Regions from separate parts of the Streptomyces sp. NPDC043746 genome, predicted to be linked through region 1. Evidence: riboswitches for the same ligand, from Rfam matches in the RefSeq annotation. Region 1 holds a riboswitch; each other region holds the start of a gene.
The links. A riboswitch is a leader RNA that binds a small molecule or an ion and turns the genes downstream of it on or off. The one in region 1 is predicted to bind cyclic di-AMP.
Positions count from the first base shown of each region.

Region 2: another riboswitch for cyclic di-AMP. It lies ahead of AC0682_RS06615 (peptidoglycan DD-metalloendopeptidase family protein); the one in region 1 lies ahead of AC0682_RS26085 (C40 family peptidase).
Region 3: another riboswitch for cyclic di-AMP. It lies ahead of AC0682_RS09300 (transglycosylase SLT domain-containing protein); the one in region 1 lies ahead of AC0682_RS26085 (C40 family peptidase).
Region 4: another riboswitch for cyclic di-AMP. It lies ahead of AC0682_RS17650 (M23 family metallopeptidase); the one in region 1 lies ahead of AC0682_RS26085 (C40 family peptidase).

Region 1 covers NZ_JBWKCM010000030.1:698-8,494, forward strand. Annotated here, with positions in the region: gene pcrA (DNA helicase PcrA) at 1-1,884, opposite strand, end outside; cyclic di-AMP (ydaO/yuaA leader) riboswitch at 2,143-2,309, shown strand; gene AC0682_RS26085 (C40 family peptidase) at 2,308-3,534, shown strand; gene AC0682_RS26090 (hypothetical protein) at 3,652-4,005, opposite strand; gene AC0682_RS26095 (C40 family peptidase) at 4,271-5,371, shown strand; gene AC0682_RS26100 (LuxR C-terminal-related transcriptional regulator) at 5,520-6,215, opposite strand; gene AC0682_RS26105 (PspC domain-containing protein) at 6,212-7,510, opposite strand; gene AC0682_RS26110 (PspC domain-containing protein) at 7,719-7,797, shown strand, end outside.
Region 2 covers NZ_JBWKCM010000004.1:210,850-218,646, reverse strand. Annotated here, with positions in the region: gene AC0682_RS06630 (helix-turn-helix domain-containing protein) at 1-229, shown strand, start outside; gene AC0682_RS06625 (DUF6126 family protein) at 317-493, shown strand; gene AC0682_RS06620 (tyrosine-protein phosphatase) at 498-1,310, opposite strand; cyclic di-AMP (ydaO/yuaA leader) riboswitch at 1,722-1,880, shown strand; gene AC0682_RS06615 (peptidoglycan DD-metalloendopeptidase family protein) at 1,886-2,893, shown strand; gene AC0682_RS06610 (SGNH/GDSL hydrolase family protein) at 3,068-3,895, shown strand; gene AC0682_RS06605 (STM4011 family radical SAM protein) at 3,904-4,821, opposite strand; gene AC0682_RS06600 (STM4012 family radical SAM protein) at 4,829-6,217, opposite strand; gene AC0682_RS06595 (STM4013/SEN3800 family hydrolase) at 6,214-7,059, opposite strand; gene AC0682_RS06590 (STM4014 family protein) at 7,076-7,797, opposite strand, start outside.
Region 3 covers NZ_JBWKCM010000006.1:130,549-138,345, forward strand. Annotated here, with positions in the region: gene AC0682_RS09290 (SpoIIE family protein phosphatase) at 1-1,474, shown strand, start outside; gene AC0682_RS09295 (FAD-dependent oxidoreductase) at 1,496-2,857, opposite strand; cyclic di-AMP (ydaO/yuaA leader) riboswitch at 3,357-3,516, shown strand; gene AC0682_RS09300 (transglycosylase SLT domain-containing protein) at 3,520-4,338, shown strand; gene AC0682_RS09305 (UbiA family prenyltransferase) at 4,594-5,463, opposite strand; gene AC0682_RS09310 (type III polyketide synthase) at 5,582-6,634, shown strand; gene AC0682_RS09315 (isoprenylcysteine carboxyl methyltransferase family protein) at 6,649-7,176, shown strand; gene AC0682_RS09320 (NAD(P)/FAD-dependent oxidoreductase) at 7,173-7,797, shown strand, end outside.
Region 4 covers NZ_JBWKCM010000014.1:155,735-163,531, forward strand. Annotated here, with positions in the region: gene AC0682_RS17640 (MerR family transcriptional regulator) at 1-618, shown strand, start outside; gene AC0682_RS17645 (PP2C family protein-serine/threonine phosphatase) at 765-1,994, shown strand; cyclic di-AMP (ydaO/yuaA leader) riboswitch at 2,204-2,357, shown strand; gene AC0682_RS17650 (M23 family metallopeptidase) at 2,370-3,419, shown strand; gene AC0682_RS17655 (PrsW family intramembrane metalloprotease) at 3,477-4,985, opposite strand; gene trmB (tRNA (guanosine(46)-N7)-methyltransferase TrmB) at 5,102-6,055, opposite strand; gene lhgO (L-2-hydroxyglutarate oxidase) at 6,048-7,304, opposite strand; gene AC0682_RS17670 (NsdA family TPR-like regulatory protein) at 7,541-7,797, opposite strand, start outside.

The DNA of each region.
Region 1 (7,797 bases):
GACGCCGGAGCCGTCCTCGTCCTCGTCGGGGATCTGGTCGGAGTCGGCCACCAGCGCGACCTTCTCCAGGAACTCCGCGAGCGTGCCCGCGCCCTCCTCCTCGCCTCGCTCCTGCTCGAATTCGAGGGCGACGGCGGCGAGTTCCTGGAGGTTCTCGATACGGGTCTCGTCCTGCGGGTCCGTGGAGGCCTGGAGCTCGGCCAGATAGCCGGTGCGCTCCAGCACGGCTTCCAGCACGACGGCGGGCCCGGCGCCGGACTCGACGATCGTGCGCAGCTCCTCCATCAGCGTGTTGAACCGCTTGACGGCGTTGGAGGAGCGGGCCGCCATGCCGTACGCCTCGTCGACGCGGCGCAGCGCCTGCGGGAAGGAGATCTTCTCGCGCATCGACAGGGCGTCGATCATGGCTTCGGCGCGGTCCCCGATGCCGCGCTTGGGCACGTTGAGGATGCGGCGGAGCGGGACGGTGTCCTCGGGGTTGGCGAGGACACGGAGGTAGGCCAGGACGTCCCGGACCTCCTTGCGCTCGTAGAACCGCACACCGCCGACGACCTTGTAGGGCAGGCCGACGCGGATGAAGATCTCTTCGAAGACACGGGACTGGGCGTTGGTCCGGTAGAAGACGGCGACGTCTCCCGCCTTCGCGTCGCCCTTGTCGGTGAGGCGGTCGATCTCGTCGGCGACGAACTGTGCCTCGTCGTGCTCGGTGTCGGCCACATAGCCGGTGATGCGGGCGCCGGAGCCGGCGTTGGTCCACAGGTTCTTGGGGCGGCGGCTCTCGTTGCGCTCGATGACCGCGTTGGCGGCGGAGAGGATCGTCTGCGTGGAGCGGTAGTTCTGCTCCAGCAGGATCGTCTTCGCGTCGGGGTAGTCCTCCTCGAACTGGAGGATGTTGCGGATGGTCGCACCGCGGAACGCGTAGATCGACTGGTCCGCGTCACCCACCACGCACAGCTCGGCGGGGGCGTCGGCGGCCTCTCCGGACGGGCCGACCAGCTCACGTACCAGGGTGTACTGGGCGTGGTTGGTGTCCTGGTACTCGTCGACCAGGACGTGGCGGAAGCGGCGGCGGTAGTGCTCGGCGACGTCGGGGAAGGCCTGGAGGAGGTGGACCGTCGTCATGATGATGTCGTCGAAGTCCAGGGCGTTGGCCTCGCGCAGCCGGGCCTGGTAGAGCGTGTACGCCTGGGCCAGGGTCTTCTCGAAGCCGTCGGCGGCCTGTCCGGCGAAGGTCTCCTCGTCGATCAGCTCGTTCTTGAGGTTGGAGACCTTGGCGGTGAAGGACTTCGGCGGATAGCGCTTGGGGTCCAGGTCCAGATCGCGGCAGACCAGGGCCATCAGGCGCTTGGAGTCGGCGGCGTCGTAGATCGAGAACGACGAGGTGAAGCCGAGCTTCTTCGACTCGCGGCGCAGGATGCGGACGCACGCGCTGTGGAAGGTCATGACCCACATGGCGTTGGCACGCGGGCCGACGAGATGCTCGACGCGCTCCTTCATCTCGCCCGCGGCCTTGTTGGTGAAGGTGATCGCGAGGATCTGCCCCGGGTGGACCCCGCGCTCGGCCAGCAGGTGGGCGATGCGGTGGGTGAGCACCCGGGTCTTGCCGGAGCCGGCCCCGGCGACGATGAGCAGCGGGGAGCCGGCGTGCACGACGGCGGCGCGCTGCTCGGTGTTCAGCCCGTCGAGCAGCGCGGCGGAGTCGACGACCGGGCGCGGGTGACCGTCCCGGTAGTACCCGTCCCGGGGCGGCGGGGGCGCGTCGAAGACGCCCTCGAAGAGTCCCTCCGGCACCGCTTCGGGTGCGTGCTCCTCGGGAGGCGGCGGCGGGCCGTCCTCCGCGGGCTGGAGGCCGGTCAGGAAGTTGTCGTCAAAGAGGCTGCTCATCGCCCTCCGAGTCTAGGGGGCCGCACTGACAACGTTCGGCCGAAGGCCACAAGCGGCCGACCGAACCCGTACGGACGGAGATCGGACGCCCACGTTCCGTGAAGGAGTGCCCGGTCGGAGGGGGTGTGGGGCCCGGAGCGCGGCAAGGTCACGAAAATGTATCGGGCATATCGCTCACCCTCCTTCCCAGCGGCGGGCCCGGTTGGCTAGCGTGCTCGGTCAGGTGATCCGTAGCTCCCTGAGGCGAACCGCGTCTCACGGTCACCTCTGCCGAATCCGTGCCGCCCTCCCGGCGGTCCGGAACCGGGGACCCACACGCAGCACCGGGGTGAATCGGTCCGTGCCCGCGCATCCGGACCGTAGGACAGCCTTCCGTTCCGTCCGAACCCGACAGCTAACCCGGTAGGCGGTCCACGGAAGGAGATGCCGGTCTTGGCATCGCATCGCAAGCCGCGCACGAAGGTGCGCACCACCACCCCCGCCGTCGGGTTCACGACGGCAGCGCTCGCCTCCGTGACGCTGCTCTCCACGCAGAACGCCACGGCGGCCCCCGCCGAGCCGAAACCGGCCATCGAGGACGTGCAGAAGAAGGTCGACGAGCTCTACCGGCAGGCGGGCAGCGCGACCCAGCAGTACAACCGGGCGAAGGCCGCCTCCACCGCCCAGCGCGCCAAGGTCGACACGCTGCTCTCCGATGTGGCGAAGCGGACCGAGCGGATCAACGAGGCGCGCCGGGAGCTGGGCGCCTACGCCGCCGCGCAGTACCGCACGGGCGGCATCGCGCCCACCGCGACCTTCTTCCTGGCGGACGACCCGCAGGGGTACTTCGACCAGAGCCGGCTGATGAGCCGGGCGACCGAGCGGCAGCAGAAGGCCGTCGACGACTTCCGTACGCAGCAGGCCGAGGCCTCGAAGAAGCGCGCGGAGGCCGTGAAGAGCCTGGAGGAGCTGACCGAGACGCAGACCGCGCTGCGCTCCAGCAAGCAGACCGTGCAGACCAAGCTGACCGAGGCCCGGTCGCTGCTGTCGCGGCTGACCGCCGAGGAGAAGGCGCGGCTGGCGGAGCTGGAGCGGAGGAAGGAGGCCGAGGCCCGGGAGAAGGCGGAGCGGCTGGCCGCCCGCCAGGCCGCCGAGGCCAAGGAGCGCGAGGAGGCGGAGAAGAAGGCGCGCGAGGAGGCCGCGAAGGAGTCCGCCGAGGCCGGTGGCCCCGGTTCCGGCTCCGGCACGGGTACGGGTACGGGGACGAGCCCGGGATCCGGTACGGGTACGGGGGCGGGGGCCGGGGCGGACAGCGGCTACGCGGCCAAGGCCGAGAAGGTGCTCGCCTTCGCCCGCGCCCAGATCGGGAAGCCGTACGTGTGGGGGGCGACGGGCCCGTCCTCGTACGACTGCTCGGGGCTGACCAAGGCGGCCTGGCAGGAGGCGGGGGTCACGCTGCCCCGGACCACCTGGGACCAGGTGAAGGTCGGCACCCGCGTCGCCACCTCGGACCTCCAGCCGGGGGACCTGGTCTTCTTCTACGACGACATCAGCCACGTCGGCATCTACAAGGGCGACGGGATGATGATCCACGCGCCGAAGCCGGGGACGAACGTCCGCGAGGAGTCGATCTACTCCATGCCGATCTACGGCAGCGTGCGCCCGGCGTAGGAAGCACCCTCGGGAACGGTGGCGCGGGGGCGGCCCGTCGACGGCCGCCCCAGGCCTCTCAGGTCCCCGGGTCCCTCAGGCCCCGCAGGCCCCCGGGTCCCTCAGGCCCCGCAGGTCTCAGGTCCAGAGCGTGGCGATGAAGATGTTGGCGACCGTCAGTCCGCCGACCGCCGCGAACGCGCCCTTCTCGACCTTCTCCTCGTCCCGCTTGACGTAGACGAGGGCAAGGATGACGACGAGGACCGCCAGCTTCACACCGATCTTGATGTTGTTGACGGCCTGGTCGTCGGCCTGGTTGAGCCCGACCAGGGCGACACCGGTGACCAGCATGGTCAGCGCGCCGTGCAGCATGGCCGGAACAAAGCGTGCGGTGCCCGCGCCCATGGCCTTCATCTGGGTCAGGAAGCCGCCCAGCAGGGAGGCGATGCCGATGATGTGCAGGGCGACGAAGACATTGATGAGTACGTCCATGGCTCCGGAGCCTAGCCATGGCCACATCTTCACCCAGCAGTGAGGCAAGCCTTCCTCGGCGTCTTCGCCGGAACTGTGCGCCCGGCGCCCGAACCTGCCGGAATAGTCAATTCCGGCTCACGGTCCGCAGTCACCCGTGGGCACCGAAGCATCACATCCGGGCAATAGCTGTCATGGCGACTCTTTTCCGTTCGCCCGGATTAGCGTCCCTCGCGGGCCCATCGGTATCCCCCGGCGGGCAGCCGACAGGAAGGATGCCGCCCCCGTGGCCGCGCACCGGAAATCCGCTCACCGGAAACCCAAGCAGCGCCCGTTCACCGGCCCTGCTGCCCGCACCGCCGCCACCCTGGCGCTCGCCGGGGCCGCCACCGCCACCTCGGCCGGCGGGGCCGGGGCCGCACCCGCCGAACCCGCCCCCACCGCCGCCCAGGTCCGGGCCCAGGTCGACCGGCTCTACCGCGAGGCCGAGGTCGCCACCGAGAAGTACAACGGGGCGAAGGAGAAGGCGGCCGCCGCCACCCGGGCGGTCGACGCCCTGGCCGACGAGGCCGCCCGCCGCACCGACCGCCTCAACACCACCCGCCACACGCTCGGTTCGATGGCCACCGCCCAGTACCGCACCGGCACCCTCGACCCCGCCCTCCAACTGGCGCTCTCCTCCGACCCCGACAGCTACCTGGAGCGCGCCGCCCACCTGGACCGGGCGGGCGACCGGCAGGCGGGGCTGCTCGGCTCGATCCGGCGCCAGCTCTCCCAGATCGCCCGGGTCAAGGCCCGCGCCGACCGGGAGACCGAGGCGCTCGCCGCCCGGCAGGCCGAGCTACGGGAACACCGCACCGCGATCCGGACCAAGCTGGCGGACGCCCGCACGCTCCTGGCCACCCTCACCGCCGACGAGCGCGCCGCGTACGAACGCCCGGCCGACGCCGCCCCCGGCGGGGGCCCGGCCCGCGCCGACCGGGCGGGCACCGGCCACACCGACCGCGCCGCCCCCGGCTCCCCGGTCGCCGCGCCCCACTCCCGAGCGGCCCGGGCGATCGCCTTCGCCCACGGCGCGATCGGCAGGCCGTACGTCTGGGGCGCCACCGGCCCCGACGCCTTCGACTGCTCCGGGCTGACCCAGGCGGCCTGGCGGGCGGCAGGGGTCAGCCTGCCCCGCACCACCTACACCCAGATCAACGCCGGGCAGCGCGTCTCCCGCTCCCAACTGGCCCCCGGTGACCTGGTCTTCTTCTACTCCGGCATCAGCCATGTCGGCCTGTACATCGGCGGCGGCCAGATGATCCACGCCCCGCGCCCGGGGGCGCCGGTCCGGATCGCGCCCATCGACCAGATGCCGTTCGCCGGAGCCACCCGGGTGGCCTGACCCGGCCGAAACCGGTCGACGGCCTCCGCACGCCGGGCCGCATCTGAGGCGGGACCGCACACGCCGGGCCGCCGGGCGAAACGCGTCCTCACGCTCGGCCGGGGCGCCGCTGAAGCAGGCCGCGCCGCCAGCAAGGCCGCCGCCCCGCTCAGACCAGTCGGCGGGCCGTCGCCCAGCGGGTCAGCTCGTGCCGGTTGGAGAGCTGGAGCTTGCGCAGCACCGCCGAGACGTGCGACTCGACTGTCTTCACCGAGATGAACAGCTGCTTCGCGATCTCCTTGTACGCGTATCCCCGGGCGATCAGCCGCAGCACCTCGCGCTCCCGCTGGGTGAGCCGGTCCATGTCCTCGTCGACCGGCGGGGCGTCCGTGGAGGCGAAGGCGTCCAGGACGAAGCCGGCCAGCCGGGGGGAGAAGACCGCGTCGCCCTCCTGGACCCGGAAGACGGAGTCGACCAGATCGGTGCCGGTGATCGTCTTGGTGACATAGCCCCGGGCACCGCCCCGGATCACACCGATGACGTCCTCCGCGGCATCCGAGACGGAGAGGGCGAGGAAGCGGACCGGGTCGTCGGCCGCGCCCATCAGCGGGGCGCAGCGGCGCAGCACCTCGACCCCGCCGCCGCCGGGGAGGTGCACGTCGAGGAGGACGACCTCGGGGCGGGTCGCCGTGATGACGGTGACCGCCTGGTCGACGTCGGCGGCCTCGCCGACCACCTCGACGCCGGTCTCCTCGGTGCGGCCGATCTCGGCCTGCACCCCGGTGCGGAACATCCGGTGGTCGTCGACGAGCACGACCCGTACCCGTCGCTCCGGGCCCCCGGTGGCTTCGGTGTTCTCGGTCATTCGCTCGCCCTTTCCATCTCCAGCTCGACCTCGGTGCCCCCGCCGGGCACCGAACGCAGCCGGGCAGTGCCGCCGTTGCGCTGCATCCGGCCGATGATTGATTCTCGTACGCCCATCCGGTCGGCGGGAACCTCGTCCAGGTCGAACCCGGGCCCCCGGTCCCGGACGGAGACGAAGACCGTACGGCCCTCGACCTCCGCGAAGACCTGCACGGCACCGCCCTCGCCACCGTACTTGGCGGCGTTGACCATCGCCTCGCGCGCGGCCTGCATCTGTGCGCCCAGCTTGTCGTCGAGCGGGCAGTCGCCGACGACCACCACCTCCAGGGGCACGCCGTGCTTGTCCTCCACCTCGGCCGCGGACCGCTTCACCGCCTCGGCCAGGGTCTCCGGCTCGTCGTCCTCGTCCCTGCCGGTGCCCTCCGGGTTGTAGAGCCAGTTCCGCAGCTCGCGCTCCTGGGCACGGGCCAGGCGTCTGACCTCGCCGCCGTCGTCCGCGTTGCGCTGGATCAGGGTGAGGGTGTGCAGGACGGAGTCATGGACGTGGGCGGCGACCTCGGCGCGCTCCTGGGCGCGGATACGCATCAGCCGCTCCTCGGAGAGATCCTGGACCATCCGCACCAGGTAGGGCCCGGCGAGCAGGGCGATGCCGGTGAGAACGGCGATGGCGGCGGTCAGCACGTTGCCCAGCTGGGCGGCCGAGCCGCGCACCACCATGAAGACGGCGAGCCCGAGGCCGACGAGGGCGACCCCGGCGACGGCGCGGGCCAGTTGCAGCAGTCGGCGGCTGCGGCCGACCTCCATCCAGCGGGCGCGCCGGGCGTTGTCCGCCTGGCGCCAGACGAGGACGGAGCCCGCGCCGATCAGGAGCGTCGGCCAGATGTAGCGGTCGGCCTCGCTGCCCATGTCGACGTTGACGGCGAAGACCACGGCCCCGATGAGCAGGGCGACCAGGGCGAAGACCTGGCCCGGGTCCGGCTTGCGGAGTCTTCGCCGCCCGTCCGCCGCCGTCTCGAACACCGAGCGCGGCCCGTGGGCCTCACCGACGCCCCCGACGCCGAGGGGGACGACGATCCAGAACACCGCGTACAGCAGAGCGCCCAGGCCGTCGCTGAGGAAGAGCCCGAGGAAGACGAACCGGACCCAGACGACCGGCAGCCCGAGGTGCCCGGCGAGCCCGCGTGCGACGCCGCCCAGCATCCGCCCGTCGGCGCTGCGGTACAGCTTGCGCAGCGGCGGCTCCTCCGGGTCGGCGGTGAGTGAGCTGTGCGCGGCTCGGGCGGTGGCGGCTGGCATACCCCGATCGTCACACGCCGTGGGCCCGGGAGGCATCAGGGTAGACCCCCTGATCGACCCTGATGCCAGCCCCACCCCTCCCCGGTGCCGACCCCCGTCCGGGCCGCATCGCCCGGCCCCCCCCTGCGGGACGGGCCCGCGCAAAATCAGGGACCGGCCAGGGTCGGCGCGGGTCCCGCCGGGCCGTGCGTACCGTCACCATGGAGGCATGACCGCTCCCTCGGACGCAGCTCCCGGCGTCGCGCCCCCCGACGCCTCCCGGCCGCAGCTGCGGCGCAGCCCGCGGC
Region 2 (7,797 bases), on a different contig from region 1:
GGTGCACCCCGGTGAGGAGTGGCTGTACGTCCTCGGCGGACGGCTGCGGGTCGCGCTGGGGGAGACCGTGCACGACCTGGACCCGGGCGACAGCGCCCACTTCGACTCGCTCACCCCGCACCGGATCGCGGCCCTGGACCGCGGCGGGGCGGAGCTGCTCTTCGTCCACTCCCTGCTCCAGAGCCCGGCGGCCGAGCTGTGCCTCGGCAACGCCCTCCACGCGCGCTGACCCGGCATACCACCAGGGCCCCTGCGTACCTCCATACCTCCGGACCCTTCGTACCCACCGGCCGCGAGGCCGGCAGAGAGGACCGTCATGTCCGATTCCGAACACTACGACCCGCTGAGTCCGCGGCGGCCGAGGGCCACGAAGGACGCGCAGGAGCGCCGGATGCCGCGCGGTCTGGTGATCCGCCTCGTCGCCTACCTGGTGGTCGGCCACGTGATCGCGGCCTTCCTCTACCTGCTCTTCGTGGTGGCGGGCGCGGAGTAGTCGCTCAGCCCTGGTCGAGCAGGCGCTCGCGCAGCCGCTCCCGGGTCCGGGGGGAGATGTTCAGCCCCTCCGACAGGTAGCGGTCGGTCGAGCCCCACGTCTCGTCGATGGCCGTGAACGCCGCCGCGAGGTAGGAGGCCTGGGCCCCGAAGAGCGGGTTGAGGAGCTCCATCACCTCGGGGGACATCCCGGTCTCGGACATGTCCGAGCGCTTCACCTTGTACCGGCGGTGCGGGTCGTTGGACTTCAGGTAGTCCGCCTCGATCGCCTCGCGCTCGACGCCGACCGCGAGCAGGGAGACCGCGATCGACAGCCCCGCCCGGTCCTTGCCCGCCGCACAGTGCATCAGGGCCGGAACGCTGTCCTCCGCCAGTGCGTGGAGCACGCGGCTGTGCTCGGCGGTGCGGTCCACGATGGTCGCGCGGTACATGCGCAGCATCCGCTCGGCGCCCTTGCCGTTCGCCAGGATCGAGCGCAGCTGCTCGATGTTCCCGTCGCGCACCAGCCGCCAGAACTCGGCTCCGTCGGCCGGGTCGGAGAGCGGAATGCTGACATTACGGACACCGGTCAACTCGATGTCGTACCCGTCGAGCTGGTGGTCGGCGGAGTTCCGGAAGTCGAAGACGGTGTGCAGCCCGAGCCCGGAGAGGAAGAGCGCGTCCTCGGCGGTGGCGTGCGCCAGGTGGCCGCTGCGGTAGAGCCGGCCGAAGGCGGTGCGCCGCCCGTCCGTGGTGGGGAGCCCGCCCACGTCGCGGAAGTTGCGGACTCCGGTCAGTGCGGTCTCGGTCGGCGGGACCTGCGGCACCTGCTGCGTCACGGTGGCTCCTGAAGTCTTCGGCGTCGGCGCGGCTCTCCGGCGAGGGCGCTCCTGTGACGATACGACATCGATTCGGCCGGAAATCAGGGGCCGGATGACGTGGAGTCAGGAATGACGCCACCGCCATGTCCGTATTGGTGTATTTCGCAGAACATGCCCCGCTAATGGGGGAGATGGGATTCCGCAGGTGAGCGGGATCATATCCGTGACGGACCGTGGCTGCGGCGCCCCGGCGTTTCCCCGGGATCCGTACGGAAAGCCAAGATCCGTAATCCACGGAGGGTGACGGGAAATCCGGAACGGAATCGAATCGATGATTCCGGGAGGCAACCGACGGCTTGTTCCCGTCGTCCTGACTCGTTTACGGTCACCGTCAATCCGGACGGACCGCCTAATCCTGCCGCCGCCCGGAATTCGCACCCACCCACTCACGTGTGGCAGGAGCGGGGGAACCAGGTAAGCCGCCGGCCCGGAGCGATCCGGACCGGCTAGGGGTGAAGTCGCCGTCCGGCGGCCGGGCATCTCCAGCCCGAACCCGACAGCTCACCTCGCAGGCGACGGAGAGGAACTCCCCCATGCCCGCACAGGGTAAGCACCGCCGTCCCAAGTCCGGCCCGATCCACCGCGGCGTCCTCGCCGCGGGCACCGGCGGCGCCGTACTGGCCCTCCCGCTGATCGGAGCCACCGGCGCCCACGCCGCGGAGAAGGCCGCCCCCGCCACCAAGCCCGCCGCCGCCACGGCCGCCGCCGCGCAGACCGCCCCGCAGGCCGCGCCCGCCCAGGCGAAGACCGCCTCGAAGACGTACTCCGTCGTCTCCGGCGACTACCTCGCGAAGATCGCCGCCGAGCACCGGGTCAAGGGCGGCTGGCAGAAGCTGTACCAGGACAACCGCTCCACCGTCGGCGAGAACCCCAGCCTGATCTTCCCGGGCATGAAGCTCACCCTCGGCGCCAAGGCCACCGGCTCCGCCGCGCCGTCCGAGGCCAAGAAGGCCGCCCCGGCGCCCAGGTCCGCGCCGAAGGCCGAGAAGAAGGCGGCCCCCCAGGCCGCGCCGAAGAAGGCCGAGCAGGCCCCCAAGGGCGACACCATCTCGGCCGACGAGTCGGACGCGCAGTCCGGCGCCGCCATCCGGGCCGGGTCCTCGCAGCCCACCGGCTCCTCGCAGGCCGCCGGCTCCGGCTGGACCGCGCCCCTGGACAGCGCCCAGGTCACCACCCCGTACCGCGCCTCCGGCTCCAGCTGGTCCAGCGGCTACCACACCGGCGCCGACTTCCGTGCCGCCTCCGGCACCCCCGTCCGCGCCATCGGCCCGGGCACCGTGGTCTCGGCCGGATGGGGCGGTTCGTACGGCAACGAGGTCGTCATCCGCCACGCGGACGGCATGTACTCCCAGTACGCCCATCAGTCCTCGCTCAGCGTCTCCACTGGCCAGACCGTCACCGGCGGCCAGCAGATCGGCCTCTCCGGCTCCACCGGCAACTCCACCGGCCCGCACCTCCACTTCGAGGTCCGCACCGGCCCGAGCTACGGCTCGGACATCGACCCTGTCGCCTACCTGCGCCAGCACGGCGTCTCCCTCTGACCCGAGGGCTGCCCGCGCGGGGCGTGAAGTGATCGAGGGCGGTGTGCTGCTGTGGCATACCGCCCTCTACTTATTCCAGCTTTACCCACATCTGACCGGGTGGTCTATGTCACCACCCGTCAACCCTGTATTACGGTCGCGTAGGTCACATTGAACGGTGCAGGATATGTGCTTGTGGCAGACGATTCGAGAACCCAGCAGCAGCACACCATCGGGTCGTACGCGGCGATCGGGGACAGCTTCACCGAAGGCGTCGGAGACCCCGGCCCCGACGGCACCTTCGTCGGCTGGGCGGACCGGTTCGCGGTTCTCCTCGCCGACCGGCTCCCGGCCCCCGACGCGGCGACGAACCCGGACGAGACCCGGCACGGGAATTTCCGCTACGCCAATCTCGCCGTACGCGGACGCCTCCTCGACCAGATCGTCGAGGAGCAGATCCCCCGCGCCAAGGAGCTGGCCCCCGACCTGGTCAGCTTCTGCGCGGGCGGCAACGACATCATCCGGCCCGGCACCGACCCAGACGACCTGGCCGAGCGGTACGAGAAGGCCGTCGCGGAGCTGACCGAGGCGGTCGGCACCGTCATGATCACCACCGGCTTCGACACCCGGGGCGTCCCCGTACTGCGCCACATGCGCGGCAAGATCGCCACGTACAACGTCCACCTCCGGGCCATCGCGGACCGCTACCACTGCCCGGTCCTCGACCTGTGGTCGCTCCGCTCGGTGCAGGACCGGCGCGCCTGGGACGCCGACCGGCTCCACCTCTCGCCCGAGGGCCACACCAGGGTGGCCCTGCGCGCCGCCCAGGTCCTCGGACACGATGTGCCGACCGATCCGGACCAGCCCTGGCCCCCGCAGGCCCAGCGCAGCCCCTTCGACGAAGGGCGCGACAACATCCAGTGGGCGCGGGAGTACCTCGTGCCGTGGATCGGGCGGCGGCTGCGTGGCGAGTCGTCCGGCGACCACGTCGAGGCCAAGCGCCCGGACCTGCTGCCGTTGTAGGGGCAGGCTCAGGGGCTCAGCAGGGGGAGCGAACGCCGGTTCGGGCCCGGGACCGGGGGGCCGTCCGGCGTCGGGCCCGCGCCCGGCCCTGCCGGTATCCGCTCCAGGACACCGCCCGCGAACACGTCGTACAGGGGCAGCGTCTCCAGGTGCACATAGCCGATGTGGCAGTCGCAGACGGCGAGCGGACAGGCCCGTGGACGAAGCGCCCGGCGGTAGCTGCCGTCGTACAGATTGCCCAGCTCGGCCTTGACGAAGTGACAGCGGCGCACGGTCCCGTCGCCGTCCACCGAGACCACCGACTCGCCCGTCCGGCAGGGCAGCCCGGCCGAGCGGTGCGGATGCCTGCTGTACGGGAAGAGGGGGTCCAGCTCCGTCCACCGGGCCGCCTCCTCGTCGGTGTACGTCCGCCCCTCGGCGGCGTTCACCCAGAGGTAGACCTCCGCGGGCAGCGCCGCCCGCAGCCGTCGGGCCTCTTCGAAGTGGGCCTCGAACCCCACCACGCCCACGCTGAAGCGGATGCCTCGGGCGGACAGGTCACGGCACTTGGAGAGGAACCGCTCGTGGGGCGTCTGCCCCGGGTGGTACGTGCACCAGAGCGCGATCCGCTCCGGATCGGCGTCCGAGAGCCAGGCGGTGCGCCCGCTCAGATTGGTCTGGATGGCGACCCGGCCGATGTGCGGGAGATGCGACAGCTCGGTCATCGCCCGCCGGTACCAGGACCGGACGAGCCCCTCGCCCCACGGGGTGAACAGTACGGAGAGCCGGTCACCGGTCTGCGCCGCCGTCCACGCCGTGAACCGCTCCAGCGCCTCCCGGTCCGAGGCCAACCGCGCCCGGCTGTCCCGCTGTTTGGCGAACGGGCAGTACGGACAGTCGTAGTCGCACGAGGCCAGCGGGCCCCGGTAGAGGATGGTCAGGTCCACGGCCCGCTCACTTCCGCTCGTACGCGGCCATCGCCGCCCGCACCCCGGGGGAGAACAGCGCGGGTCCCAGCGCGTCCGAGTGGGCCAGGCCCAGCGGTGAGAGCCGCAGCAGCCCCTCCGGCGCCCGCTCGTCCAGCCAGCCCCGGGCCGCGAACTCCGCCAGTTCGGCGGGGAAGTCCGTCCACGGGTCCGTACCGAAGCGGGCCCGGTAGGGGGCCGTGGGGAGACCGGCCGCCTGGAGGACCGACTGGAGGAGGTGACGCCTGCGCGCCTCCTCCGCGTCGACATACCGGCCGACCTCGGCCCGGGAGAAGTCCTGGGTGGCGGTGAAGGAGTCGATGATGGAACGGATCTCCCGCATGTCGACCGCGTAGTCGAAGGAGTAGTGCAGGGCGGAGGTGTAGGAGCGGGCCCCGCACCCCAGGCCGATCATGCCGTCGGTCTGGCAGGCGTGGTCCTCCGGACCGTCCGCCGATCCCCGGGGCGCGTCCGCGCGGCGGAACATCCGCATCGACACCTGCTCGTAGCCGTGGGCCAGCAGATGGTCGCGGCCCACCGCGTAGAGCCGCAGCCGCTGCTCGTCCCAGGCCGTCTGCTCCAGGGCCTGCGCCTCCCGGCCGGTCACGCCCGCGCCGAGCCGGTGCAGGCCGGTCAGCGGACGGACGTAGAGGGGATACAGATACAGCTCCTCCGGCCGCCAGGCCAGCGCGGCGTCCAGCGAGGTGAGCCAGGTGCGCTCGGTCTGGCCGTCGATGCCGTAGATCAGGTCGATGTTCAGCACCGGAATCCGGGCGTCCCGGATCCGGCCGAGGGCACCTTCGACCTCGGCCCTGCGCTGCGGGCGGACGGCCGCCTTCGCCTCGGCGGCCACGAAGCTCTGCACCCCGATGCTGATCCGGGTCGTGCCCCGGTCGGCCAGCACCGCCAGCCGGTCGGCGGTCGCGGTGGAGGGCGAGGTCTCCACCGACAGCGGCACCGCGCGCAGGTCGGCGCCCATCCGCCGCTCCGCGATGTCGCAGAGCCGCTCCAGTTCGGCCGTCGTCAGGAAGGTCGGTGTCCCGCCGCCGAAGGCCGCCGCCGCGAACCGTACCGGCGCGTCGTCGCCGAGCGCGTCCCGGACGGCCACCGCCTGCCGGTCCAGCGCGTCCAGATAGCGCGTGGTCAGCTCCTCGGGCGCGCCGATCCGGGTGAAGAGGTTGCAGAAGCCGCAGCGGACCTCGCAGAACGGTATGTGGAGGTAGAGGGAGAGGGCGTCCTTCCGCTCGGCCGCCCACAGCTCGCGCAGCGCGGGCCGCTCCGGCAGGGGTCGGTAGGCCGTCTTGTGCGGATAGGCGTAGACGTAACTCTCGTACGGCCTGACGGCGGGCGGCGCGGAAACGCCGGCGGTGATGGTCATCGAGCAGCCCCCGGTGCGAGCGGTGCGGATGGTTGTGGTGCGGGCGGTTCCAGGAAGAAGTGCGCGTACGGCACGGTCCAGACGGCCTCGTGGCCGAGCCGGTGACCGGTGTAGCCGTCCTCGCCGTACGTCGTACCGTGGTCGGAGCAGACGATGGCGAAGCACCGGCGGCGGCTGCTCGCGGCGGCGAAGAGCCGGCCGATGTGCCGGTCGACGTACTCCAGGGCGGCCGCGTGCGTGGCCCGGGAGTCCCCGGTCTCGCGGGTCGCGCCCGGCATGTGGAACCAGTTCGGCTGGTGCAGTGCGGAGACGTTGACGAAGAGGAAGAGCCGCTGCTCCCGCGGCAGCTCCGCGACGACCTGCTCCACCCGGGCCACCTGCTCCTCGAACGAGGTCGGTGAGGCGACACCGAACTCCGGCTCCCAGTGGCTCTCCTGGAACATCCCGGGCAGCACCGAGCCCAGGGCACCCTGCCGGTTGAAGAACCCGACCCCGCCGACGCACACCGTGCGATACCCCTCGGCGGCGAGCCCCGACACCAGGTCCGGGGTGTCGAAGACGAACGTGCCGTCCGCCGTCGTCTCGCTGCCCGCGAACCGGGCCGCGAAGAGCCGCGGGTGCCGACCGGGGGCGGTGGGTGTCGGCAGGAACCCGGCGAACATCGCCTGGTGCGAGGCGTAGGTGAAGCTGCCCGGCGCATGCCGCTCCTCCCAGACGCCGCCGGGAAGACGGGCAGCCAGATGCGGGATGCGCCCGGCGGCGGCCAGCTCGACGGCGACATCGTGGCGCAGGGTGTCCAGGGTGACCAGCAGCAGGTCATGGCTGCCCACGACCTCGGCCATATCGGGTCGTGGGTGGTCAGGGAGACGTGACGGCATGGTCGTTCCTCGTTCGGTCCAGTACGGCGGCGACCTGCGCCGCATAGGTGTCCAGCCCCTCGGCACCGCTGCCGGGCAGACCGGTCAGTCCGGGCAGCAGATCGCCGAAGGCGTTGACCTCGCCGACGGCGAAGCGCCGCCAGCCGGCCGAGGGCAGCAGATCGACGCCCACGCACAGCGTCCCCGGGAAGCAGGCGGCGGCCCGCTCGCACGTCGCCAGCGCCTCGCGCCAGCAGCCGCCCACCGCCGACACGGCGGCCCGGACCTCGTCGAGATCGCCGCGGGCGCCCCCGAGATGGAGGTTGGTCATGGGGGAGAGGCTGGTGCGGACGACGGCGTGGGTCGCCCGGCCGCCCACCACCACGATCCGCAGATCGGCGGCCCGCCCCCGCTGGGACGCCTTCGGCAGCCAGCGCTCGATGTGCAGCCCGTCCGGGGCGAGCGCGTCCACGAGCGCGCCCACCTCCTGCTCCGTGGTGTACCGGCGGACCCGCAGCGAGTTGAACAGCCGCCCCTCGCCGTCCCGCTCCACCGAGGTGCAGGCCCGGACCCGGCCGGGGCCCGCGGTCTCCACCGCCAGCACCCCCGAGGCGGAGGAACCGTGCGCGAGCTTCACGAAGGCCCGGGGCATCCGGTGCTCCCGCATCAACGCCCGTACGTCGGACCAGCCCCGCACCTCCGCGCCATGCGGCCCGGAGGTGG
Region 3 (7,797 bases), on a different contig from region 1:
CGTCCACTTCCTCGCCCGGCGTGACCCCTCCGTCTGGCTCTCCGTCTCCCTCTACCCGGGTCACGACGGGCTGAGCGCGGTATTCCAGGCGACCGAACAGCCGGCGTACGCTCCCGGCTCCGTCACCGCGCCCGGCCTGGGCATCGGCTCCGCCGCCGACCGGGCCTCCGCGCTCTACCGCCCGGTCGCCCTGGCCATCGCGCTCACCGAGGCGGTCACGGCCCGTCAGGTCTCCGCCGTCGTCACCGAGGAGCTGCTGCCCGCGTTCGGCGGGCGGCAGCTCGCCATCTACCTGCTGAGCGAGCGCCACCTCCACCTCGCCTGGGAGACGGGGTTCCCCAAGGGGTTCCTCGACCGCTTCGACGGGGTCGGGCTCGACGTCTCCATCCCGGGCGTGGAGACCCTCACCACCGGGCGCCCGATCTTCTTCGAGTCCATGCAGCGGCTGGCCGACGCCTACCCGGGCATCCCGATGGAGACCGACGTAGGGGCGCGGGCGTTCCTGCCGCTGATCGCCTCGGGGCGGCCCGTCGGCTCGTGCATCCTCGGCTTCGACCGGCCGCGCGGGTTCAGCCCGGAGGAGCGCACCGTCCTGACCGCCCTCGCCGGACTCATCGCCCAGGCCCTGCAACGCGCGCAGCGGTACGACAGCGAGTCGGCGCTCGCCCGGGGGCTCCAGGACGCCCTGCTGCCCCACCGGCTGCCGGAGGTGGAGGGGGTCGACACGCTCGGGCGCTATCTCTCCGGCACCCAGGACATGGAGGTGGGCGGCGACTGGTACGACGTCATCGAGACCGGCCACGAGCTCGCCCTGGTCATCGGGGACGTCCAGGGGCACGGTGTGTCCGCGGCCGCCACCATGGGGCAACTGCGCAGTGCGGTCAGGGCGTTCGCCCTCAGCGACCATGATCCGCAGGAGGTGGTGAGCGGCACCAACCGGCTGCTCATCGACCTGGACCCGGGGCAGTTCGCCAGCTGCTGCTACATCGTGCTCGACCCGGTCACCGGACGGGCCCGCGCCGTGCGGGCGGGCCATCCGCAGCCGGTGCTGCGCCACCACGACGGCCGGACCGGGGTGCTGGACCTGCCCGGCGGCATCGTGCTCGGCGTCGACGGGCACGCGACCTACCCGGTCGCCGAGCTGACCCTCGCACCGGGCGACATGCTGGCCCTCTTCACCGACGGGCTCATCGAACGGCCCGGCACCGACATCGACGAGGGCATCGAACGGCTGCGCGCCACGATCGCCGGGGTCGGCACCGTCCCGCTGGCCGAGACGGCGAACCGGGTGATGGGGGAGGCCCGGCAGGCGGCGGACCGCCCCGACGACATCGCCCTGCTGCTCGCGGCCCGCTGGACGCACACTCCCGAGAAGCCGCCGCCGCCGTCCCGTGGCACCGCCCCGCCCGACCTGTGGCGGACCTTCCGCGGGCCGGGCCCGGGTGGCGCGGGAAGCACCCCGGGCCCGGCCTGACGGGCAACAGCCCCGTATGCCTCAGGCGCCCGAGGCGTCCAGCATGCCCTCGCGCTCCACGACCTTGATCCGCTCACGGCCCTGGGCCGCGCCGAGCGCCTGCTCGTGGGCGTCCAGCTTGTGCCAGCCCTCCCACGTCGTGTAGCGGACGTTCCGGCTCTCCAGGAAGGCCTCGACGGCCTCCGGGGCGGGCGTCGCCGGCTCGGCCAGCCGGCCGGCGGCGCGGTCCTCCAGGAGGCAGGCGACGGTCTCGTTGGCGTCGCCCTTGGTGTGGCCGATCAGACCGATCGGGCCGCGCTTGATCCAGCCCGTGACGTAGACCGAGGCCATGTGCTCGCCACCGGAGACGACCCGGCCCGCCTCGTGCGGGACCGTGCCGGAGGCCACGTCGAAGGGGAGCTTCGGCAGCTCCTCCGAGTAGTAGCCGACGGCCCGGTAGACGCTCTGGATGTCCCAGTCGGTGAACGCGCCGGTGCCCCGGACGTTGCCGGTCCCGTCCAGCTCGGTCCGCTCGGTGCGCAGCGCGGTGACCTTGCCGTCCTCGCCGAGGATCTCGACCGGGGACTCGAAGAAGTGCAGGAAGAGCTTGTGCGGGCGGTCGCCGACATCGCGGATCGCCCAGTTCTCCAGCGTCTGCGCGACCATGTTGGCCTGCTTGTTCTCCCGACGGGTGGCGATGGAGCCCTCGTCGTAGTCGATGTCCTCGGGGTTGACGATGACCTCGATGTTGGGGGAGTGGTCCAGCTCCCGCAGTTCCATCGGGCTGAACTTGGCCTGCGCCGGGCCACGCCGCCCGAAGACGTGCACCTCCAGCGCCTTGTTCGCCTTGAGGCCCTGGTACACGTTGTCCGGGATCTCGGTCGGCAGCAGCTCGTCAGCCGTCTTGGCCAGGACACGGGCCACGTCCAGCGCCACGTTGCCGACGCCGAGGACGGCGACCTTCTCGGCGGTCAGCGGCCAGGTGCGCGGGACCTCGGGGTGGCCGTCGTACCAGGAGACGAACTCGGCCGCGCCGTGGGAGCCGTCCAGCTCGATGCCGGGGATGTCGAGGGCCCGGTCGGCCTCGGCGCCGGTGGAGAAGATCACCGCGTCGTAGAACGAGCGCAGGTCGTCCAGGTCGATGTCGTCGGGGTAGCTGACATTGCCGAAGAGACGGATCTGCGGCTTGTCCAGCACCTGGTGCAGCGCCTTGACGATGCCCTTGATCCGGGGGTGGTCGGGGGCCACGCCGTAACGGATCAGACCGAAGGGAGCGGGCATGCGCTCGAACAGGTCGATCGAGACCCCCGGGTCCTGGCAGACCTCGGATTTGAGCAGCGCGTCCGCAGCGTAGATACCGGCGGGGCCGGCTCCGACAATGGCGACGCGGACGGGGCGTGTCATGGCGTGTTGATCCTTAAGGCGGGCGAACGCGGGCAGGTCAGGCAGGTCGGGCAGGTTACAGAGTACGCGGCAAGTAAGGGTGGGCTTACTAGTGTCCACCCCACACGGTAAGCCAAGGCCGGGTGCGGCTTCCGACCCGCCCTACGGAGCCGCCCGATAAGTCCGTTTTCGTGAAGCGGTTTGGGCGATTTTACCCTTTTATTACTCCTTTCCGTAAAGGGGCCTATTGGGGTTCTTGGGTAATTTTGACTGTAGCCATTTCGGCCGCCCTCGCGTGAAGTGGCGAGCGTCACGCCCGGGAGTGCGGACGCGGAAGCGGAGGGTTCGGTTCCCTTCTGCGCGAAGAAAGTTGACACCGCGACGGAGTCGGCCCCGGCCCGGAATTCCGTTGTTCGATCTTGCGGAAAAAGAAGATCCAGAATTCAGGGCTTGTTCCCCCCGATGTTTTTCGCCTACGGTCACGGCAATCCGGATGGAACGCCGAATCCTGCCGCCGTCCGGGAATCCGCAACCCACTCACGTACGGCAGGAGCGGGGGACCCAGGTAAGTCGCCGATCCGGAACACGGAGCGGCTAGGGGTGAAGTCGCATGTCCATGCGGCCAGACATCTCCCGTCTGAACCCGACAGCTCACCCCGTAGGCGCCGGAGAGGAAATTCCCCATGCCCGCACAGGGTAAGCACCGCCGTCCCAAGTCCGTCTCGCTGGGCCGTGGCATCGCCGCCGTGACCACGGGTGGAGCCGTTCTGGCCCTGCCGGTCCTCGGTGCCACCACCGCCTTGGCCGCCCCCGTGCCCGCCGTCGCCGAAAAGCCCGTGGCTGCCGTCTCCGTGACCGCCCAGGTGAATTCCGTGACGAAGGCCGCGCCCGTCAAGCACTCCGTGGTGTCCGGCGAAACGCTTTCCAAGATCGCCCGCGACTATTCCGTCAGTGGCGGCTGGAAAAAGCTCTACGAAGGCAACCGGAAGGTCATCGGGGAGAACCCGAACCTTATTCACCCGGGTGTCACGCTGACCGTCGGTGCCAAGGCTGCCGCCTCGTCAGACGCCAAGGCCGGCAAGGCCGGCAAGTCGACCCCGACCGCCGACCGTGCCGCCTCGGCCGAGCGAGCCGACCGCTCCGCGCGCGCCGCCGCCGCCAAGGCCGCCCCGGTCGCGTACACCAACGACCTCGACGGCTGGATCAAGGAGTCGCTGGCCGTCATGGCCCGGCACGGCATCCCCGGCACCTACGAGGGCATCCACCGCAACATCATCCGCGAGTCCTCGGGCAACCCCAACGCCATCAACAACTGGGACTCCAACGCGGCCAAGGGCACACCGTCCAAGGGGCTGCTCCAGGTCATCGACCCGACCTTCCGGGCCTACCACGTGCCCGGCACCTCGACCGACAGCTACGACCCGGTCGCCAACATCACCGCCGCCTGCAACTACGCCGCGGCTCGCTACGGCTCGATCGACAACGTCTTCGGCGCCTACTGATCCCCACGCGTACACGGCGTACGACAACCCGAGGGGCCCTGGACCGCACGGTCCAGGGCCCCTCGGGCGCCCCGCGAAGCCGCCCCCGAGTTCTTCGTGGCTCACCACGCGATCGACAGTGGAACCTGTTTCATTCTGCTGAGACGAGATACGCCACGCGAGCGGTACGGGCCTGCGTGGTGAAGCCTCCGAGGCGTCTCCCGTCGACGGCAGGCGGAACGGCGGCCCGTCAGAGACCGTGCGGGGGTGCGCGGTTCAGGCCGGCGCCGTGCCGCTCGCGAGCAGCAGTGCCAGATTCGCGGCCGCCACGGCCACCGCCCCCGCCAGCGCGGCCTTGCGCCACCACCGGCCGAGCACCAAACCCGCCAGGGCCACCACGCCCGCCAGGCTGAGGGCGGCCAGGGCTCCGGCGCCCGCCGGACCCGGCGGGCCGAGCGCCAGCACGGCCGTCGCCCCGAGCAGCGGCACCGGCAGCAGCAGCCGGGTACCCGTGGCGCCGAGCCGGTGAGGGAGACCCCGGATCCCGGCGGCCCGGTCCGCCTCGACGTCCGGCAGGGTGTCACCCAGGTGCGCCGCCACCCCGAGCAGTGCCCCCGCCGCCACTGCCCACCACCGGGGCCAGGGCGCACCCGGCGCGGCGAGCGCCACCAGCGAGGGGAGGGCGGCGAACCCCACCGCGTACGGGACCCAGGAGAGTGCCGTCGCCTTCAGTCGGAGGTTGTAGAGCCAGGCAGCGGCGACCGCGGCCAGGTGCACCGTACCGGCGAGGAGGCCGCAGGCCAGCGAGAGCGGTACGCACAGGACGCCCGCGACCGCCGCCGCACCCCACGCCACCCGGACGGGGACCGCGCCGTCGGCGACCGGCTTCCCCCGGCGCCCGGCGAGGGCATCGCGCCGCACGTCGTGGGCGTCGTTGCACCAGCCCACCGAGAGCTGCCCGGCGAGCACCGCGGCCCCCACCAGGGCGAGCCGTCCGGGGGAGAGTCCCACCCCGGCGGCCAGGGCGCAGGCGAGTGCGGTCACCGCCGCCACCGGCCCCGGATGGCAGGCCAGCGCCAGCCCCACACCCCGGCCCGGCCGCCGGACCGCCGTCGTCACCGCTGCTGCCCCGTCCATGGCATCCATCGGGCGATCGTAGGGACCTGGCAGCCCGTCAACACGGTGACCACACGGGTCCCTTACCGGGATTCACCGGATTTTCCGGTCAGAATGGGGCGATGACGTCCCCGACGCAGGAGCCGCAATGACCCGGATCGCCGCGGTCCACGGGGCCCTGCCGCCCCACCGCCACCCCCAGCGCGAGGTCACCGACATGGTGGCCCGGACCTGTCTGCCGCCCGGAGCCGACCGTCGCGTCCTGGACCGACTCCACCGCAACGCCCGCGTCCGAACCCGGCACACCGTGCTGCCGCTCGACGCGTACGTCGACCTGGAAGGGTTCGGCGACGCCAACGACGTGTTCATCCGCTCGGCCGTCGACCTCGGCGGCCAGGCCCTGCGCGGCGCCCTCCGCGCGGCGGGGCTGCGACCCACCGACGTGGACCTGCTGATGTTCACCTCGGTCACCGGCATCGCCACCCCCTCCGTCGACGCCCGGCTGGTGAACCGCCTCGGCCTGCGCTCCGACGTCAAACGGCTGCCCGTCTTCGGCCTCGGGTGTGTCGCGGGGGCGGCCGGGGTGGCCCGGATCCACGACTATCTGCTCGGCCGTCCCGACGACGTGGCCGTCCTGCTCTCCGTGGAGCTGTGCTCCCTCACCTTCCAGCACCACGACACCACCCCCGCCAATCTGGTGGCCACCGCCCTCTTCGGCGACGGGGCGGCCGCGGTCGTCGCCCTCGGCGGACGCCGGGCCGTGGCCGGACCCGAGATCGTGGCCACCCGCAGCCGGATGTACCCGGAGACCGAACACGTCATGGGCTGGAACATCGGCTCCACCGGATTCGGCGTGGTCCTCGACCCCGGCGTGCCCGACGTCGTACGCCGGTATCTGGCCGACGACGTAAGGGAGTTCCTCGACGATCACGGCCTCAAGCCGAAGGACATCGCCCGCTGGGTCTGCCACCCCGGCGGCCCCAAGGTCCTGGAGACCGTCACCGAGGTGCTCGACCTGCCCGACGGGGCGCTCGACGTCACCTGGCGCTCGCTGGCCGACGTCGGCAACCTCTCCTCCGCCTCCGTCCTGCACGTCCTGCGGGACACCCTCGGACACCGCCGCCCCGAACCCGGCACCCCCGGCCTCCTCCTGGCCATGGGCCCCGGCTTCTGCTGCGAACTGGTGCTGCTGCGCTGGTAGGAAGGATTCGGACCGTGATCTGGTACACCGCCCTGGTCCTCGCCGTCGCCGTCGAGCGCCTCGCCGAACTCGTCGTCGCCCGCCGCAACGCCCGCTGGAGCCTCGCCCGGGGCGGCACCGAGACGGGAAGCGGCCACTACCCGGCGATGGTCGCCCTCCACACCGCCCTGCTGGCCGGCTGCGTCGGCGAGGTCCATCTCGCCGACCGCCCCTTCCTGCCCGCCCTCGGCTGGACCATGGCGGTCGTCGTCGTCGCGGCACAGCTGCTGCGCTGGTGGTGCATCACGACCCTCGGCCCCCGCTGGAACACCCGTGTCATCGTCGTCCCCGGCCTGCCGCCGGTCACCGGCGGCCCCTACCGATGGCTGCGCCACCCCAACTACGTCGCCGTCGCCGCCGAAGGGCTCGCGCTGCCCCTCGTCCACGGGGCCTGGAGCACCGCCATCGCCTTCACCGTGCTCAACGCCGCCCTCATGGCCGTCCGCATCCGGTGCGAGGACGAGGCGCTGGCCCGCCTCCCGGCAGCGGAAGCGCGGGCGTGATCGACATCCTGGTCGCGGGCGGCGGCCCCGCCGGCCTGGCCGCCGCCATCCGTGCCGCCCAGGCCGGTATGGAGGCGGTGGTGGTCGAACCCCGGCCCGCTCCCGTCGACAAGGCCTGCGGCGAGGGCATCATGCCCGGCGGCCTCGCCGCCCTCCACGCTCTCGGAGTCCGCCCGGCCGGACACCCCCTGCGCGGAATCCGATACACCGACGGGCTGCGCAGCGCCCAGGCGCCGTTCCGGGGCGCGTACGGGCTCGGAGTCCGCCGCACGGCCCTGCACACGGCCCTCCGCGAGCGGGCCGAAGCCCTCGGCGTACGCACCGTGGAGGGCAAGGTCCGCGAGATCAGGCAGGACGGGCTCACCGTCACCGCCGCCGGGCTCACCGCCCGCTGGCTCATCGCCGCCGACGGGCTCCACTCCCCGCTGCGCCGCGCCCTCGGCCTGGACCACCCCGTACCCGGGCCCGGCCGCTACGGGCTGCGCCGCCACTACCGCACCGCACCCTGGAGCGACCTGGTCGAGGTCCACTGGTCCCCGCACGCCGAGGCGTACGTGACCCCCGTCGACGACCACCTGGTCGGCGTGGCCGTCCTCAGCCGCGACCGCCGCCCCTACGACG
Region 4 (7,797 bases), on a different contig from region 1:
AGGCTGCAGCGCATCCTGCTGCTGCGGGAGCTGGGGCTGTCCCTGCCCGCCATCAGGGACGTGCTCGAAGGGCAGCGGGACACGGGGGCGGCGCTGCGGGCGCACCTGCGGTTGCTCGAACAGGAGCAGGCGCGCATCGGGCGGCAGATCGCCTCGGTGCGGACCACTCTCCACAAGACGGAGAAGGGGATGGAACTCTTGGCCGAGGAAGTGTTCGACGGCTTCGACCACACCGTGCACGAGCGGGAGGTGACCGAGCGCTGGGGGCGCGCGGCGTACGAGGAGGGCGACCGGTGGTGGCGCTCGCTGGGGGAGGAGGGGAAGAAGGCCTTCCGCGACGAGCACGAGGCCATCGCCCGTGCCTGGGGGCGGCTCCGGGAGGCCGGGGCCGGGCCCGGCGGCGAGCAGGCCCAGGAGGTCGCCCGGCGGCACTGTGCGTGGCTGGCCTCCTCCGGGGGGACGGGCCCCGGGCTCCGTCGCTCGTACGTCATCGGGCTCGGTGAGATGTACGCCGCCGACCCCCGCTTCGGGAAGAACTACGATCGCTACGGGGACGGCACCGCCGCCTTCGTACGGGATGCGCTGACGATCTACGCGGAGAACCGGCTCTCCGACTGACCACGGAGGGCTCACCGCGCAAGGCCCCGCTCCCCCTATTCGGCCGATGACGAGTCGCCGCACGGCGCGGCTCCGGGAAGCCTGGACGGGGCGCGGTACCGTCCGCAGCCGTGGCCGGACCGGGCAGGAGTGCACAGGTGGTGGGGATGGCGGACAAGGGGCGCGGACGCGTGAGGGGAAGTCTCGGCATCCCCGGGCGTGCCGCGCCCGGCTCCACGGGGCGGGGGAAGCCGGTGGTGGCCCAGAACGCCGGGACCCGGCGGTTCGTCCGGCTGCTGCCGGTGCTGCTGATCGGCGGCGGGCTCCTCTTCGACTCGCTGGCCCCGCCCAACTTCACCGCCGTACCCCTGTTCGTGGCCGCGCCGCTGATCGCCGCGCCCTTCTTCTCGCTCGCCAGCACCATCCGTACGGGAGTGGCCGCGGTCCTCTCCGTCATCGCTATGCGGCTCTCCGACGGGACCTCCACCCAGGTCGTCCCGGTCATCGAGATGATCACGGTCACCACCGCCGCCGCGCTGGCCCTCGTCATCAACGGGGTCGTGCGCCGGAGCAACGAGCAGCTGGCCTCGGCGCGGGTCATCGCGGAGACCGCCATGCGGGCCGTGCTGCCGACCCCGGCGGAACGGATCGGCGGGCTCCAGGTGGCGGCCCGGTACGAGGCGGCGCAGGCGGACGAGTTCGTCGGGGGGGACCTGTTCGCGGTGGCGGACACCCCGTACGGCGTGCGCCTGGTCGTCGGGGACGTGCGCGGCAAGGGGCTGGACGCCGTGGAGGCGGTGGCGGTGATCATCGGAGCGTTCCGGGAGGCCGCCGAGCAGGAGCGTTCCCTGGAGGGCGTGGCCCAGCGGCTGGAGCGGGCGCTCGCGCGGGAGGGGACGCGGCGGTACGGGCTGGACGCCATGGAGGGGTTCATCACCGCCGTACTGGCCGAGATCCCGCCCGGTTCGGCCTCGCTGCGGCTGGTCAACCGCGGCCACCCCGAGCCGATCCTGCTGTACGCGGACGGAGCCCTGGGGGTCCTCGCGCCGAGCGTGCCCGCGATGCCGCTGGGGATGAACCTCGGGGTGTGGCCCGACCGGTCCGACGAGTGGGAGATGCCCCCCGGGTCGACCCTGCTCGCCTTCACGGACGGCCTTTCCGAGGCGCGGGACGCGGACGGCGTCTTCTATGATCCGGCGGCCCGGCTGCGCGGCCGGATCTTCCCCGGCCCCGAGGAACTGCTGTCGGCGCTCACCGACGACGTACGGCTGCACACCGGCGGCCGTTCGACGGACGACATGGCGCTGCTCGCGGTGAGCCGGCCTGCGGAGGGGCAGCCGCCGCGGCGGACGACGGTGAAGATCGTCGGCCGGGGCGATGACACGGTGCGTAACTGAAGGGCGCCGCTCCGCATAACGTTTGACACACCATCAGAAAATGGGGTGTGAGTGAGGGGGCGTCATGTTGTCCGCTTGGGGGTGGTTGTTGTGGGTAAATCCCTGCCGTGTCCGTTAATGATCAACAGGAACAGCTTGGAATCGGGCCCACCTGTCTATTAACGTTCGATAACGCAGCGCGGTCGTCCCAGCCGTCGTCAGGACGGCGCCGTGCGCGAGCGCCGAATCCCGCGAGGGAACCGGGGAACCACCTCCATGGGGTGAATCGGACGCCTGTGCCTCCACCGCGAGGCAGAGGGGCCCGTAGGAGACCTTCCTGCTCCGAACCCGTCAGCTAACCCGGTAGGCGAGAAGGAAGGAAAGGAGTGCGCCCACGTGGCGTCCAACCAGCCTGCCCCTGAGGCCCCGTCATCCCTGAGCGCCGACGCCTTCGGCGGCCCGGAGCGGACGTGGGAGGAGTGGAACCCCACCGCGGAGTCCGTCCGTCCCGTGCGCGGCAAGCACCGCGTGGCCAAGCAGCGAGGGCTCGCCCGTAGCTCCACCGTCCTCGGGGTCGGCGTCATAGCGGCAGTCGGCGCGGGTGGTATGGCCACCGCCCAGAGCAAGCCGCCCGTCTCCATCTCCCTTCCCGATTCCATCGCGGACAACCTCCCCGACGCCAAGTCCCTTCCCGGCGTCGGGGCCTTCATGTCCGACGAGGCCGAGGCCGAGGCCGCACCGGTCACCGCCGCCCCGCTCACCACGGCCGGCATCACGACCGCCGAGGCCGAGGAGGGCACCACCGGCGCGGGCGAGGCCCTGCGCGCCCGGATCCTCCAGCAGGCCGAGCAGCAGCAGGCCGCCGCCGACGCCGAGGCCAAGGCCGCCGAGGAGCGGGCCGCGGCCGAGAAGGCCGCCGCCGAAGCGAAGAAGCAGCAGGACGAGGCGGAGGCCAAGGCCAGGGCCAAGGCCGCCGCCGAGAAGAAGGCGGCGGAGGAAGCGGCGGCCAAGAAGGCCGAGGAGGAGCGTCTCGCCAAGCTCCGCGCCAGCTACACCCTGCCCGCCTCCGGGTACACGATCACCTCGACCTACGGCCAGTCCGGCGCCATGTGGTCCTCCGGCCAGCACACCGGCACGGACTTCGCCGGGGCGGCCGGTTCGCCGCTCAAGGCCGTGCACAGCGGCACGATCACGTCGGCGGGCTGGTCCGGTTCGTACGGCTACCGCACGGTCCTGCAGCTGGAGGACGGCACCGAGATCTGGTACGCCCACCAGTCCTCGATCGACGTCTCGGTCGGCCAGAAGGTCAGCACCGGCGACACCATCGGCCGCATGGGCGCCACCGGCAACGTGACCGGCGTCCACCTCCACCTGGAGGTCCGCACCCCCGGCGGCTCGGCCATGGACCCGATCGCCTGGCTGAACAGCAAGGGCCTCACGGTCTGAGACCCCGGTGCGTCGTTCGTCGTCGCACCACCCCCGAAGCCCCGGCAGCCCTGACGCTCACCCCCCGACGTCAGGACTGCCGGTCCGGCCGGGGGCTCGGCCGTAGCCGTAGGGGCCGTGGCCGGTCGCATGGCCGTGGGCGTCCCCGTGGCCCCGGGGGGTGCCGTAGCCGTAGCCCTGGTGCCGGGTGGGGGCGTAGCCGTACCCGTAGCCCTGGCCGTACGGTGTCGGCTGCCGGTACGGGTACGGGCGCGGGGCGCTGCCGGTCATGCGGGCCGCGTGGGTGAGGGCCGGGGCCGCGATGTCCCGGCGCTGCCAGAGGTGGTGCAGCAACTCCCGCTCCCGGGAGGCGAAGTCCGGGCCCACCGCGTCATGGCGGGCGCGTCGGCGCAGCCCGGCCAGGGTCGTCGCGAACGACTCGTACTCGGCGACCGCCCGGGCCGCTGACCGGCCCCGGGACCGGTCCTGTCGGCCGTGCCAGTGGCGGGCCAGGTCGCGGGCCATGCCCCGGGTCCGCATCGAGGAGAGCGCCAGGGGCTCGGCCGGGGTCAGCCAGCCGGCCGCGGCGTACGCGGGCAGCTCGGCGGCGAGCGTCCGCAGTTCGCGTCGGCGCCACCAGACGGCCAGCCAGGTCAGCAGCCCGAAGAGCGGGACCATCACGAGCGCGTACACCGCGTAGAAGCCGAGCCCGCCGAAGACCGCCGAACCGTTCCACAGGGCGTGCAGGCCCATCGCGGCGAGCAGGCCGAGCAGCGGGAGGGCGGTCCGGCGGACCCGGCGGTGGCGGGCGGTGATGACCGCGAAGCCGAAGCCGAGGCCGGTGAGGACCGTGAACAGCGGGTGCGCGAACGGCGACAGCACGATCCGCACGAAGAACGTCCCCGCGGTCATCGAGGCCAGGCCCGAGCTGCCCAGCTGCTGGTCCTCGCCGAAGGCGTTGCCCAGATAGAGGATGTTCTCGGTGAAGGCGAAGCCCGTACCGGCGAAGCCGGCGACCACGATCCCGTCGACCACACCCCGGAACTCCCGCCGCCGGAAGATGAGGATCAGGAGTACGGAGACGGCCTTGGCGCTCTCCTCCACCACCGGCGCGATCACCGTCGCCCCCCAGGCGTCGGCGCTCGACGGGTCGGCGGTGGCGGTGGCTATCCAGCGCACCGCGAACGAGTTGGCGATGATCGAGATGAGCGCCGCCGCGCACGCGCCCCAGGCGAAGGAGAAGAGCAGGTTGCGCCAGGGGGTCGGCTCGACCCGGTCCAACCAGCGGAAGGCGGCCATCAGAAGCGGCACTGGCAGCACCGCCAGGCCGAGGCCGACGAGGAACCCCTCCGGGCCGGTCTCCTCGTGGACGAGGGCCAGGATCACCAGCCAGCAGAGCGCCAGCACCACGATCACGGCCCCGGCGCGGAACACCTTGCTGCGCCACACCATGCCGACGCGGCGCGGCCGGTACGTCCACCGGCCGCGCTCCGGCACGGCGCCCAGCACCTCGTCGAGCCGCTGCTCGTCGTGGAGGACCGGGACCGCCGGCTGCCGCTGCTGGTACTGCACGGAACCGTCGGACACTCCTTGACCCTAACGAGGACCACGGACAACCGGCGACCGTGCATCCGGCCAGGAAGTTCGCCGTTCGGCCACGACACGCCGCACTCCGGGCGGTGCGCCGGAGCGTGCGCGGCGGGTCAGACGCGGGCGAAGAGCAGGTCCTGGACCACGTGGCCCTTGTCCAGGCCCTGGCCCTCGAAGCGGGTCAGCGGCCGGAACGCCGGACGGGGCGCGTACCCGCCGTCGGCCGCCGTGTTCTCGAAGCAGGGGTGCGCGGTCAGCACCTCCAGCATCTGCTCCGCGTACGGCTCCCAGTCGGTCGCGCAGTGCACGATCGCGCCGGGCTTGAGCACCGGGGCCACCAGGTCCAGGAACTCGGGCTGGATCAGCCGCCGCTTGTGGTGGCGGGCCTTGGGCCACGGGTCGGGGAAGTAGACCCGCAGGCCGTCGAGCGACGCGGGGGCCAGCATCTCGCGGAGCAGGATCACCGCGTCGCCGTTGGCCACCCGGACGTTGGTCGAGCCCGCCTTGTCCGCGAGGCCCAGCAGGTTGCCCTGGCCGGGGGTGTGGACGTCGACGGCGAGGATGCCGGTGCCCGGGTCGTCGGCCGCCATCTGCGCGGTGGCCTCGCCCATACCGAATCCGATCTCCAGGACGACCGGCAGGCCGTCGAAGAGCTGGTCCAGATCGAGGACGCGCCGGCCGTCGATGTCCAGGCCCCACCGGGGCCACAGCCGCTCCAGGGCCTCCTGCTGGCCGGTGGTGACCCGGCTGCGGCGCGGCTGGAAGCTGCGGATCCGGCGCTCGTGGTGCGAGCCGGCCGGGTCGGCGGCGGGGCCGCCCGGGAAGCGGGGCTCCTGGCGCAGTCGACGTGCGCGCTCGAAGGAGGCGGCCCGCAGCGTGGCGGCCTCGTCGGCCGGGACGTCGGCGGCGGTCGAGCCGGTCGCCGAGGCGCGGACCGCGGAGGCATCTGCCGTGGGCGCCTCGGCCACGGAGCCGGTACCGGGCGCCTCGGTCGGCGGGGCCTCGTCGGCCGTCGCCCCGGAGTGGGGGGCCGGCGCGGTGGTGGGGTTCAGGGGCTGCTCAGACACAATGCCCCGATTCTACGGCGGGCGGCCTCCACCCCGTCTCCTGAGCCCGGCGCAGTGCCCGCCGCGCCACCTCGCGCCCGATCGGCAGAGAGGCCGTCGCGGCGGGCGACGGCGCGTTGAGCACATGCACGGTGTGCGGGGCCTCGCGGATCAGGAAGTCGTCGACCAGCGTGCCGTCCTTCAGCACCGCCTGGGCCCGGACGCCCGAGGGCGACGGGCGCAGGTCCTCCTCCCGCACCTCGGGCAGCAGGCGCTGGACGGCCCGGGTGAAGGCGGACTTCGAGAGCGATCGGCGCACCTCGCCCGCCCCGTACCGCCAGTGTCTGCGGGCGATGCTCCAGGTGCCCGGCCAGCTCAGTGCGGACAGCAGGTCGCCGGGGCGCACCACCGGCCAGCCGTACCCCTCGCGGGCCAGCGCGGGGACCGCGTTCGGCCCGACGTGGACGGAGCCGTCGAAGCCCCGGGTCAGGTGGACGCCGAGGAAGGGGAAGGCCGGGTCCGGCACCGGGTAGACCAGGCCGCGGACCAGCTCCGGGCGGGCCAGCTCGTAGTACTCCCCGCGGAACGGCACGATCCGCACCCCCGGGTCGTCGCCCGCGAGCCGGGCCACCCGGTCGCAGTGCAGCCCCGCGCAATTGACCAGGGTCCGGGCGCGGACCACCAGCCCCTCCGCCGTCCGCACCGCCACGCCCCAGGGGCGCCGGTCCACCGCGACGACCTCCGCCCCGAACCGCACGACGCCGCCGGCCGCCGTGACCTCGCTCGCGAGGCGTGAGGCGACGGCCGTGAAGTCGCAGACGCCTGTCGTGGCGACCCGGATCGCCGCGATGCCCCGGACCTCGGGCTCGTACTCCGCGATCTGCGCCGGGCCCAGCTCCCGCACGGGCAGTCCGTGCTCACGGCCGCGCTGGACCAGGCTGTGCAGCCGGGGCAGCTCGGAGCGCTCGGTGGCGACGATCAGCTTGCCGGTGGTGGCGTGGGCGATGGAGTGCGCGGCGCAGAAGTCGGCCAGCTCGGCGGAGCCGCGCAGCGCGTACCGCGCCTTGAGGGAGCCGGGGCGGTAGTAGATCCCGCTGTGGACCACTCCGCTGTTGCGGCCGGTCTGGTGGCGGGCGGGGCCGTGCTCCTTCTCCAGGACCGTCACCCGGGTGCCCGGAGCGGCCCTCTGGAGGGCGTACGCGGTCGACAGACCGACGATCCCGCCGCCGATCACCAGCACGTCGCAGTCGTACGCCGCGTGCGTCATCATCACGCCACCTCCCACCCCGATAGTGCACTGACCCACTGACAACGGGCTCAAACCCGATCCGGGCAGGGCGTGGCGCACACGGCGGCCGACGGGGGCAGGAGGGCGTGTGAGGCGGGCGCCGCGAGCCACCCGCCGCCCGTTCCGTACGGGAACGCCCGAGCCCCGGGTCGGGAGCACCGGCTCCGGCCTCGGCCCCGGAATCCCCTCCGCTCCGGGACCGAGGAGACCTCGCCCCCTCAGACCTGTGTCACCAGCAGTGGCCGCGCCCGCTCCCGCAGCTCGGCCACCCGGGGCTCGTCCCCGTACGGTTCCAGCCGGTGCAGCAGGTCGCGCACGTACTCCGTCGTGCGCGCCGAGGAGATCCGGCCGGCCACCTCCACCGCCCGGGTGCCCGCCGCGCAGGCCGCGTCCAGGTTCCCCGACTCCAGCTCGGCGACGGCGGAGACCACGAGCCGGAGCCCGTGGCTGCGGACGAACTCCTCGGTGGGCCGGG